DNA from 2 places in the Stenotrophomonas sp. CCNWLW162 genome. Region 2 is predicted to be linked to the other one. Evidence: riboswitches for the same ligand, from Rfam matches in the RefSeq annotation. Region 2 holds a riboswitch; the other holds the start of a gene.
What was found. A riboswitch is a leader RNA that binds a small molecule or an ion and turns the genes downstream of it on or off. The one in region 2 is predicted to bind glycine.
Positions count from the first base shown of each region.

Region 1: it holds a riboswitch for glycine, as region 2 does, so the genes downstream of both, V9K93_RS06790 (trimeric intracellular cation channel family protein) here and gcvP (aminomethyl-transferring glycine dehydrogenase) in region 2, are expected to answer to the same signal.

Region 1 covers NZ_JBBCBL010000002.1:386,209-392,261, reverse strand. Annotated here, with positions in the region: gene V9K93_RS06800 (multidrug efflux RND transporter permease subunit) at 1-2,194, opposite strand, end outside; gene V9K93_RS06795 (MdtA/MuxA family multidrug efflux RND transporter periplasmic adaptor subunit) at 2,191-3,357, opposite strand; gene V9K93_RS06790 (trimeric intracellular cation channel family protein) at 3,642-4,259, opposite strand; glycine riboswitch at 4,344-4,447, opposite strand; glycine riboswitch at 4,461-4,550, opposite strand; gene V9K93_RS06785 (GIY-YIG nuclease family protein) at 4,591-4,848, shown strand; gene V9K93_RS06780 (nuclear transport factor 2 family protein) at 4,921-5,352, shown strand; gene V9K93_RS06775 (NAD(P)/FAD-dependent oxidoreductase) at 5,394-6,053, opposite strand, start outside.
Region 2 covers NZ_JBBCBL010000011.1:25,957-32,009, forward strand. Annotated here, with positions in the region: gene V9K93_RS19560 (hypothetical protein) at 1-332, opposite strand, end outside; gene V9K93_RS19565 (siderophore-interacting protein) at 403-1,299, opposite strand; gene V9K93_RS19570 (multidrug effflux MFS transporter) at 1,442-2,668, opposite strand; glycine riboswitch at 2,967-3,069, shown strand; gene gcvP (aminomethyl-transferring glycine dehydrogenase) at 3,132-5,999, shown strand.

The DNA.
Region 1 (6,053 bases), on a different contig from region 2:
GCGCCGCCGCATCGCGGTCGATCGCCACGCGCGCCTGCCGCCCCTGCATCTGCAGATCGCTGGACACATCACGCAGCGCCGGCGACTGGCGCAAGGCCTGCAGAAGCTTCGGTGTCCAGCTTTCCAGCGCTTCCAGATCCGGCGTGGTCAGGGTGAACTGGTACTGGTTGCGGCTGATGCGGTCTTCGATGCCCAGTTCCTGCACCGGTTGCAGGTACAGGGTGATGCCGGGAATCTTCGCCACGCGCTGCTGCAGCCGTTCCATCACGACGGCGGCACCGTCGCGGTCGCCATGCGGTTTCAGTTCGATCAGCAGGCGGCCGGTGTTGAGCGTGGCGTTGTTGCCGTCCACGCCGATGTAGGACGAGACGCTGGCCACTGCCTCGTCGGCTTCGATGGCCGCCGCCAGCGCCTGCTGGCGCTCGCGCATGGCCTGGAACGAGATAGCCTGTGGTGCCTCGCTGATGCCTTGCACCAGGCCGGCATCCTGCACCGGGAAGAAACCCTTGGGCACGGCGAAGTACAGCGCTACGGTCAGTGCCAGCGTCGCCACCGTGGCCAGCAGCATCAGCGGCTGGCGCTGCAGCACCCAGCGCAGCTGGCGGTCGTAAAGGGTGATGACGCGGTCGAAGACATCTTGTTTTGGGGTCGGAGCCCTGGCTGGATCCGACCCCTGGACCGGGGTCAGATCCCCGTGGGGCTCTGACCCCTTCGCATGCGGCTTCAGGAAGCGCGCGCACAGCATCGGCGTCAGCGTCAGCGAGACCAGCAGCGAGATGCCGATGGCTACCGCCAGCGTCACCGCGAACTCATGGAACAGCGCGCCCACCAGGTCGGCCATGAACAGCAGCGGGATCAGTACCGCGATCAGCGAGACCGTCAAGGAGACCAGAGTGAAGCCGATTTCCGCTGCACCCCTGAGCGCCGCCTCGCGGGGGCTTTCGCCGTCCTCCAGATGGCGGGCGATGTTCTCCAGCATCACGATGGCGTCGTCCACCACGAAGCCGGTGGCGATGGTCAGTGCCATCAGCGTGAGGTTGTTGAGCGAATAGCCGGCCAGCAGCATCACCGAGAAGGTGCCGACCAGCGACAGCGGCACTGCAACGCTGGGAATCAGTGTGGCCGGCAGATTGCGCAGGAACACCCAGGTGACCAGCACCACCAGCGCGATGGCCAGCACCAGTTCCTTCTGCACGCCGCGCACCGACGCGCGGATCGATTCGGTGCGGTCACTCAGCACGTCCATCTGCACGCCGGCCGGCAGCGTGGTCTGCAGCTGCGGCAGCAATGCTCGCACCTGCTCGACCACGGCGATCACGTTGGCACCGGGCTGGCGCTGGATGTTCACCAGAACTGCCGGCGTAGTGCCGCTCCAGGCGGCCAGCTGTCGGTTCTCAGCGCCATCGCTGATGGTGGCCACATCGCCCAGCCGTAGTGGCGCGCCGTCACGCCAGGCCAGTACCAGCGCGCGGTATTCGGCCACGCTGCGCATCTGATCGTTGGCGTCGAGCATCACCGCTCGGATCGGGCCATCGAAGCTGCCCTTGGGCAGGTTGACGTTGGCCGCAGCAATCGCGGTACGGATGTGGTCCATGCCCAGGCCGTTGGCGGCCAGTGCCGCTGGATTGACCTGGATGCGCACTGCAGGGCGCTGGCCGCCGGCCAGGCTGACCAGCCCGACGCCGGGCAGCTGCGCCAGACGCTGGGCAATGCGCGTATCGACCAGATCGTGCACCTGCGGCAGCGACAGTCCCTGCGAGGTCACCGCCAATGTCAGGATCGGTGTGTCGGCCGGGTTGACCTTGCGGTACACCGGCGGTACCGGCAGGTCTCCGGGAAGGAAGCTGCCTGCCGCGTTGATGGCGGCCTGCACGTCCTGCTCGGCCACGCCCAGCGACACCTCCAGCCCGAACTGCAGGGTAATGACCGAGGCGCCGCCGGAACTGGTCGACGACAGTTGTTTCAGACCGGGAATCTGCCCGAGCTGGCGTTCCAGCGGCGCGGTGATGGTGCGTGTGGTCAGTTCCGGGCTGGCCCCCGGATACAGCGTTGTGATCTGGATGATCGGATAGTCGACCTGCGGCAGTGCGGCCACCGGCAGCAGGCGGTAGGCCAGTACACCGGACAGCAGCAACGCCACCATCAGGAGAGTCGTTGCGACCGGGCGCAGGATGAACGGGCGCGAGAGATTCATGCGCCGGCCTTGATCGCGGCCTCCTCGGTGATGATCTCCACCGCCGTGCCGTCTTCCAGCCCGTCGATGCCTTCGATCACCACCTGGTCGCCGGCCACCAGTCCGGAGCGCACGGCCACGCGTCCATCGTCGGCCGGACCGAGCACCACGTTGCGGCGCTGTGCCTTGTTGTCCTTGTCGACGATATGCACGTAGTTGCCCTGGCTGCCGAACTGCACGGCGGCATCGGGAATCAGCAGCGCGCGCTGCTCGCCCAGTTGCAGGCGGACGTTGACGAACTGGTTGGGGAACAGCGCCAGATCGTGGTTGTCGAAGTGCGCACGCAGTTTCAGCGTGCCAGTGGCGGTATCGATGCGGTTGTCGACACTGGACAGCGCGCCACTGGCAAGCTGCCGGCCTTCTTCGCGGTCCCAGGTTTCCACTGCCAGCGCCGGTTGCACCTGCACGGCATCGAGCAGCGCCGGCAGCTCGGGTTCGGGCACGGTGAACAGAACGCTGATCGGTGCGGTCTGTGCCAGCGTCACCAGGCCTTCGGCATCGCTGGCGCGTACCAGGTTGCCCACGTCCAACCGGCGCAGCCCGACGCGGCCACTGACCGGTGCGGTGATGCGGGTGTACTGCAGCTGCAGGCGCGCCTCGTCAACAGACGCCTGATCGCTGAGGCGGCGGCCCTGCAGCTGGCGCACCTTGCTCTGCTGGTCGCTCAGTTCCTGCCCGGACACGTAGTTCTGCTTCTGCAGTTCGCGGTAGCGCTGCAGCTGGCGCTCGGCGTTCTCCAGCTCGGCCAGGTTCTGTTGCTGGGTGCCCTTGGCCTGCGCCAGCTTCACTTCATACGGGCGCGGGTCGATCTGCGCCAGCAGATCGCCGGCCTTCACCTGCTGGCCTTCCTGGAAATGCAGTCGCAGCAGTTCGCCATCCACACGGCTGCGTACCACCACGCTGTGCAGCGGCGTGACCGTACCGACCGCCTTCAGGCGCAGTACCAGCGGCTCGGCGCTGGCGCGGGCGATGCGCACGGGTACCGTCTTGCCGGGTGCATCGTCGCCGGCACCGGCCTCCGTGCGTGGCCAGAACCCCCACAGCAGGCCGCCGGCAAGGGCAACGCCCAGCATGATCAGCAACGGGCGGGCACGACGGAAGCGGGAGTTTTCGGCGACAGACATGGGGCATCCTGCGCCCTGCGCGCGCAGGGACATGCGGGCCCGTCGGTGCGTTCACGGCACCACGGGCAGCGGGGAGGGAGTGTCTGGCGGGGCCGCGGGCGCGGCGTGGCTGGATGCCGTCGCGGCAGCGACGGGGCGACAATGGTAGCCAATCACCCTGGCCAATGCCGCATGACCAACGTCATGCAACGCAATCGGTAGTGCCGGCCGCTGGCCTGCAACCGGCTGGAATCTGCGGGCGTGCGCCGTGTTTCCGGTCAGCGGCCGGCACTACCATCAAGCAATCAATGCACTTCGTCGTGATAGACGAACTTCGGCATTTCCCAGCGGTAGTGGATCGCCAGCAGGCGCAGCGCGAAGCCGCCGCCCAGGCAGCACAGGATCGCGGTAGCGTCGGCCACGCCCCAGTGCAGCAGCAACAGGTAGGCCGCGCCGGTCAGCAGCGCGATGATCGCGTACAGCTCTTTCTGGAAGATCAGCGGCACCTCGTTGCAGAGGATGTCGCGCAGCACGCCGCCGAAGGCGCCTGTCAGCATGCCGGCAATCAGCACGATCGGCATGGCATGGCCGGCCTCACGTGCGATCGAGCAGCCGATCAGGGTGAAGGCGATCAGGCCCAGGCCATCGAGCACCAGGAAGGTGCGGCGGAAGTGGTGCATCCAGCGTGCGACCCAGGTGGCGATCAGCGCCGCACACACGGTGAAGCCCAGGTACTCGGGATGCTTCACCCAGCCCAGCGGATAGTGGCCGAGCAGGATGTCGCGCAGTGATCCGCCGCCGAGGGCGGTGACGCAGGCGATCATGACCACACCGAACAGGTCCATGCGGCGGCGGCCGGCGGACAGCGCGCCGGTCATGGCTTCGGCGGAAATAGCGATCAGGTAGATGATGGACAACAGCATGGGACAGGCTCCGGGCGCGGTGGGGCCGGCCATGCGCCACTATCGCCATTGCCTGCGCAATGACGGGATGACGATGACCGGTGCCGCTCCCGCTGTCCTTTTGCCTGAGAGTTCAGCGGCATGGGCCGCGTGCCCCTTCGGCGGATCGTCCCGGGCGTGCCCGGTGACCTCTCTCCAGCTCGGCGAGTCGAATGCATGGTTGGTGGGATTCCAGCCCACCGGCCTGAGCGATCATGGGAGCCTGCGCCTTCGGCGGGCGCCAGCGCGGCGCCTCTCTCCTGCATTCGGGCGCCAGTATATCCGCTGCAGTGCAGCACGGCATAATCCGGGCATGGCACCGTCCCTCCGCCCGTGGTTCCTGTACCTGCTCGAATGCCGCGATGGCAGCTACTACGCCGGCATCAGCACCGACGTGGACGCGCGTTTCGCTGCCCACCAGGCCGGAAAGGGCGCGCGTTACACCCGGTCGCGGCCACCACTGCGGGTCCTGGCGGTGCGCGAGTACCCGGACCGAGCAGCGGCCTCACGTGCCGAATGGGAGCTCAAGCGGCAGCCGCGCGAACGCAAACTGGCCTGGCTGTTGCAGTAGATCCACGCCATGCGTGGATGGGGCGCATCCGGCCATGCCATGATCGCCCAGCCTTCAGCGCTGGAGACCCGGATGTCCACCGTTGCCCTGTTGTTCGCACTTTCCGCAGCAGCAAGCCCTGCCGCCGACGCCGCCACGATCGCAGCCATCGAAGCCACCTGCCATGACTACGTGGATGGCCAGCTGGAGGCCGACCCGCAGCGCGTCGCCCGTTCCCTGCATCCGGACCTGGCCAAACGTGCGGTGCTCGGTGATACACCGGACGAACGCCTGGGCCTGCGCCGGATGTCGAAGGAAGAGCTGGTTGCGTTGACGAAGCAGGGCGCGTTGAAGACCCCGAAAGATCAATGGGATCGCCGCTGCACGGTGCTGGACGTGACCGGCAACGCCGCATCGGTGCGGCTGGAAACCCCGTGGTTCGTCGACTACTTCCACATGGGCCGCTTCGAGCAGCGCTGGGTGATCGTCAACGCGCTGTGGTACCCGAAGCCGAAGGCGCCGTGAGCCGAGCATGGGCTCGGCTCTACAGGAACATGCGTGCGGCCCTAGCGCCTCGGCCGCCGGTCTTCCTGGTCATCACCGAAGATGATGCGCGCGCTGCGCTGGTAGCTCCAGTACGCCACGGCCCAGTTCAGCAGCACCACGATGCGGTTGCGGAAACCGATCAGGAAGAACACGTGCGCGGCCAGCCAGAACCACCAGGCGAGGATGCCCGAGAGCTGCAGCCTGCCCAAGTGCACGATTGCAGCCATGCGGCCGATGGTGGCGAGGTTGCCGAAGTCGGCGTACTTGAAGGGACCTGGCGCCGGCTTGTCGTGCAGGCGCGCGCGGAGCACCTCGGCCACGTACTTGCCCATCTGCTTGGCGGCGGGCGCAACGCCGGGTACCGGCTTGCCGTTGGCCTGGTTCAGCACGGCCAGATCGCCGGCCACGAACAGCTCCGGATGGCCAGGCAGTGTCAGGTCGGGTTGCACCTGCACGCGGCCGGCGCGGTCCAGCGGCACGTCCAGTGTACGCGCCAGCGGTGAAGCAGCCACACCGGCGGCCCATACCACCGTGCGTGCCGGCACGAATTGATCGCCGAGCTTGAAGCCCTGGCTGTCGATGTCGCTCACCGGGGTGCCGGTCAGCACTTCCACGCCCAGTTTCTCCAGTTGTCGGCGTGCCTTCAGCGAAAGCACTTCCGGGAACGAAGACAACACGCG
Region 2 (6,053 bases):
TGGCCCTTTTCCTTCGCTTCGGCCTGCGCAGCATCACGCAGTGCATCCGAGTACACCAGGCGCACCGGCGTGCCGTTGCGTTCGTGCAGTTCGCCAGCCTGCATGATCAAGGCCAGCACCTGGGCAGCACTCTCGCTCTGGCCGGCGATGCGGCCATCCATGCCCAGCACCCATTCGCCATCGCGCCGGACGATACCGGCCAGCAGCGTGCGCTGCGGGTCGCGCAGTTCGGCATGCGGCTCCACCGGCGAGGCCTGCGCGGCTGCCTTGTTGGCGGCCTGCTTTTCCTGGCGACGGCGCTGGTCGCGGCGGATCTTGGAGCTGGTGGACATGATGCGGTACCGCTGCGAGGGGGGCGCAAGGATAACGCACCCCGCCCGCAGCACCGCTTCACGCCACCGCTCAGTCCAGCACTTTGCCGTGCCGCCAGTAGCCCATGAAGGTGATGGCGCGGCGGTCCAGCCCGCAGTCACGCACCAGATGGCGGCGGATCGCCATGACCGCACCCGCCTCGCCGGCCACCCAGGCATACAGCGGTCCGGCCACGCTGGCATCGGCCTGCTCCCACAGGATCTGCGCGTCGACATCGATCTCTTCCAGCGCATCGCCGGCAGCCACGCTCGAGGTCGCCGCCAGCCGTTCCTGGACCGCCTGCAGCAGCGGCTGGCCATAGGCGGCCTGCCCACGCGGCAACCACACCAGCTCGGCGGTGCCCGGCGCTTTCAACGGCACCGCGTCGCCGGCCTGGGCCACTTCCAGCAATGCCAGCGTGCGCGGCGGATCAGGCATGGCCGCCAGTTCCTCCAGGATGCCCGCCACCGCAGGCAACGCCGTCTCATCGGCCACCAGCAGTACCTGGCCGACACCGGCCGGCGGCTTCCATTCCCAACCTTCGCTGCTGTCGGCACAGTCGGCATCGGGGGCCAGCAGCACGACACGGTCACCCGGCCGCGCATGCATGGCCCAGCGCGAAGCGGGCCCGGTCACGCCGTGGATGACGAAATCAACGTCGACCTCGCCCTGCTCGGCACGCAGCTGGCGGATGGTGTAGGTGCGCATCGGCGGCCGCAGCTCATCAGGCAGGGCCCGGTAGCGCGGATACCAGTCCTCGCCGCTGGGCACCTGTGGCACCTCCTGGCCGGGCAAGGGGAAGAACACCTTGATCCGCTGGTCCGGGCCTTCGGTCTTCATCCGCGCCACGTCGGCACCGGTGAACACCATGCGGTCCAGGGAAGGGGAAAGAACGCGGCGCTCCTTCAGCGCCACCTCGAACAGGCGGTAGGTCTGCTGCGCAGCCATGGGGGTACCTCATGCGACGACATCGGATTGGCTGGCTGTCGTGCATCCACGCACCGGCTGGCTGGAATGCCCAGCCTAGTCCGGTTGTCCGCGGCTGCAAGGATGTGCCGGCATCCCCGCCAGCTCTACCCCTGCACGCTGCTCAATGACCCGTGCAGGCTGCCTGCGCCGCGCGCTCGCGCTGGTGTTCCCAGTACCAGAACACGAAGCCGGCGCCAAAGAACGCGGCCTGGCCCAGTGCCAGGTGCAGCGGGCTGGCGCTGAGCAGCGGCGACACCACGCCGGCCACCACGGTGCTGATCATCAGCTGCACGAAGGCCTGCAGCGAGGACGCCAGGCCACGCTGGTGCGGATACATGTCCAGCACCGCCAGCGCCAGGATCGGGAAGATCAGCGCCATGCCCATGCCGCCCAGGAAGATCGGCATCACCGCCCACGGCAGTGCGAACTGTGGTGCCAGGCCGACGTAGCCGATGTTCAGCAGCACCGACAGCGCACACAGGCCGAAACCGATGGAGACCTGTCGCGTAGGGCTGCTGTGCCCGGCCATGCGCCCGGACAGGAACGAGCCGGTGGTCATGCCGCCGATGGTGGGAATGAACAGCCAGGCGAAGCCGCCCTCGCCCAGGTGCAGGTGCTGCATCACGAACACCGGCGCCGAGGAGATGTACAGGAACACGCCACCGAAGCCGATGCTGCCGGCCAGCGCCAGGCGCAGGAAACGCGGATTGAAGCCGATGCGCACGTAGTCGCGCAGCAGCACGCGCGGTGACAACGGCACGCGCGCCTCGACCGGATGGGTTTCCGGCAGGTAGCGTGCGGTAGCCGCCAGCAGCACCAGCGCGAACACCACCAGGAACCAGAAGATCAACGGCCAGCCAGCGCCGCTGAGCAGGATCCAGCCACCGATGATCGGGGCGATTGCCGGAGCGATGCCGAACAGCATCGACACCTGGCTCATCAGCCGCTGTGCGTCATGGCCGTGGTACAGGTCGCGGATCACCGCTCGGCCGACGATCATGCCGACACCTGCCGACAGGCCCTGCAGTGCGCGGAACGCCAGCAGCGTGGTCAGGTCGGTAGACAATGCACAGCCCACCGAGGCGCCGACGAAGATCACCAGACCGCCGAGGATCACCCGCTTGCGGCCCCAGGCGTCGGACAGCGGTCCATGGGCCAGGCTCATCAGGCCGTAGAACAGCAGGTACACGCTGATGGTCTGCTGCACCGCCACTTCGTCCACCGCCAGGCGCTGGGCCAGCTGCGGGAACGCCGGGAAGATGGTGTCGATCGAGAACGGACCGAACATGGCCAGGCCAGCAAGCAGCAGGGCCATGCGGCGGGTGGAGGGAGCAACAGCGGCGGTCATGGAGAGGCGTCCGGCAGGGCCATGCGCGGCACGCACGGCGGGCGCCAGTCCCCTGAAACAGGGACAGCGCCAGATGAATTCGGGTATCCGCCCATCATAGGTGGGGATTGCGCCCCGCGCCATGCACGGATGCACAAAACGCACGGCCGGGCCATCGGCCATTCAGGCGCAGCGGCGCCTCCCGGGAGCGGCCGGCCGGCGCGCAACGGGCTATAATCGGCGGGCAACACGGTGGGAGAAGCGGAACACCGCTGCCGAAGGCGCAACGCCCGTAATCGCTCAGGCCCGATACCACCCGTAACAGAACTCTGGAGAGACCGGTTCAATCCGGCGCCGAAGGGGCAAGAAGCAGCGGTCCGCCGCGCTTTCAAACTCTCAGGCAAAAGGACAGAGGGGCGCCCCGCAGACCGCCGACCGGCGGCTTGTGCCCGTGCGTGTGCCCTTTCCTGACGGATCCTTCGCCATGTCCCAGAACACCCCTTCCCTGCGTGAGCTCGAGCATCATTCGGCCTTCGTCGAGCGCCACATCGGCCCCAACGATGCCGAGATCGCGCAGATGCTCGGCGTCATCGGCCACGCCTCGCTGGATGCGATGACCGATGCCATTGTGCCGGCCAAGATCAAGTCGCCGGCACCGCTGGCGCTGCCGGAGTCGATCACCGAAGTGCAGGCGCTGGCGAAGATCCGCGCGATCGCCGACAAGAACACCGTACTGCGCAGCTTCATCGGCCAGGGCTACTACGGCACCCACACGCCGAACGTGATCCTGCGCAACATCCTGGAAAACCCGGCCTGGTACACCGCCTACACCCCGTACCAGGCGGAAATCTCGCAGGGCCGCATGGAAGCGCTGATCAACTTCCAGACCCTGTGCGCCGACCTGACCGGCATGGAAATCGCCAACGCCTCGCTGCTGGACGAAGCGACCGCCGCCGCCGAAGCGATGACCCTGGCCAAGCGCTCGGCCAAGTCGAAGTCGGACACCTTCTTCGTGCACGACGCCGTACACCCGCAGACGCTGGAACTGCTGCGCACCCGCGCCGAACCGATGGGCATCGTGCTGCGCGTGGGCACGCCGGCCGAAGCGCTGGAAGCGGACGGCTTCGGCCTGCTGCTGCAGTACCCGGATACCTTCGGCCAGGTGGGCGATTACAAGGCGCTGGTCGATGCCGTGCACGCACGCGGCGGCCTGGTGGCGGTTGCCACCGACCTGCTGGCGCTGACCCTGCTGGCCGCCCCCGGCGAATGGGGCGCGGACATCGTCGTCGGCAACAGCCAGCGTTTCGGCGTGCCGTTCGGCTTCGGTGGCCCGCACGCTGCGTTCATGGCCTGCCGTGACGCCTACAAGCGTTCGATGCCGGGCCGCCTGATCGGCGTCTCGATCGACGCGCAGGGCAACCCGGCCTACCGCCTGACCCTGCAGACCCGCGAGCAGCACATCCGTCGCGAGAAGGCCACCTCCAACATCTGCACCGCGCAGGTGCTGCTGGCGGTGATGGCCTCGATGTATGCCGTCTACCACGGCCCGGAAGGCCTGACCCGCATCGCGCGCCGCACCCACCGCCTGGCTTCGATCCTGGCTGCGGCACTGCGCAAGGCCGGCGTGCAGGTCGGTGGTGACTTCTTCGACACCCTGCATGTCACCGGCGTGCACGCCGATGAGATCCACGCCAAGGCCCGTGCCGCCGGTTACAACCTGCGTGCGATCGACAGCGACTCGGTCGGCATCAGCCTGGACGAAACCACCACCCGCGCCGACATCGTGGCCGTGGCTGCCGTGTTCGGTGCCTCGCTGGACGTGGACGCACTGGATGCCAGCACCGCCGACGCACTGCCGGCCGGCCTGCTGCGCCAGTCTGAATTCCTGACCCACCCGGTGTTCAACACCCACCACAGCGAGCACGAGCTGCTGCGCTACCTGCGCTCGCTGGCCGACAAGGACCTGGCGATGGACCGCACGATGATCCCGCTGGGCTCGTGCACCATGAAGCTCAACGCCACCGCCGAGATGATTCCGGTGACCTGGCCGGAGTTCTCGCAGATCCATCCGCTGGTGCCGGCCGACCAGGCGCTGGGCTACAAGGAACTGATCGACTCGCTGGAAGCGATGCTGGTCGAATGCACCGGCTACGACGCAGTGAGCCTGCAGCCGAACTCCGGCGCGCAGGGCGAGTATGCCGGCCTGCTGGCGATCCGTGCCTACCACCGTTCGCGCGGCGAAGACCATCGTGACATCTGCCTTATCCCGGACTCGGCGCACGGCACCAACCCGGCCTCGGCGCAGATGTGCGGCATGAAGGTGGTGGTGACCAAGACCGACGCCAACGGCAACGTCGACGTCGAGGACATCCGCCTCAACGCCGAGAAGTACAGCGACCGCCTGGCCGCGATCATGATGACCTACCCGTCCACGCACGGCGTGTTCGAGGAAGAAGTGGTGGAGATCTGCGAGATCATCCACAAGCACGGCGGCCAGGTGTACACCGACGGTGCCAACATGAACGCTCTGGTCGGCGTGGCCAAGCCGGGCAAGTGGGGTTCGGACGTTTCCCACCTGAACCTGCACAAGACCTTCTGCATCCCGCACGGCGGCGGCGGCCCGGGCGTTGGCCCGTGCGCGGTCAAGGAGCACCTGGCGCCGTTCCTGCCGGGCAAGCTGGGGGACCACGGCCCGGTCGGCATGGTCAGCGCGGCCAGCTTCGGCAGCGCCTCGATCCTGCCGATCAGCTGGATGTACATCGCGATGATGGGTACCGAAGGCCTGCGCAAGGCCACCCAGGTCGCCCAGCTCAACGCCAACTACATCGCCAAGCGCCTGGCTCCGCACTTCAAGACCCTGTACACCGGCCGCAACGGCCTGGTGGCACACGAGTGCATCCTGGACGTGCGCCCGCTGGAGAAGACCAGCGGCATCGGTGCCGAAGACGTGGCCAAGCGCCTGATCGACTTCGGCTTCCATGCCCCGACGCTGAGCTTCCCGGTGGCCGGCACGCTGATGGTCGAGCCGACCGAGAGCGAATCGCTGCATGAGCTGGATCGCTTCATCGACGCGATGATCCAGATCCGCGAAGAGATCACCGCGATCGAAGACGGCCGCCTGGACCGCGAGGACAACCCGCTGAAGAACGCGCCGCATACCGCGACCGCGGTGACCGCCAGCGAGTGGACCCACGCCTACCCGCGTGAACTGGCTGCGTTCCCGCTGCCGAGCCTGAAGCTGCAGAAGTACTGGCCGCCGGTGGCTCGCGTCGACAACGTGTACGGCGACAAGAACGTGATGTGCGCCTGTATCCCGGTCGATGCCTACAAGGATGATGAAGTCGAGGCTTGATTCCTCGCTGCATCGGTAAAGAAAACGGCCCGCGCAAGCGGGCCGTTTTCATAA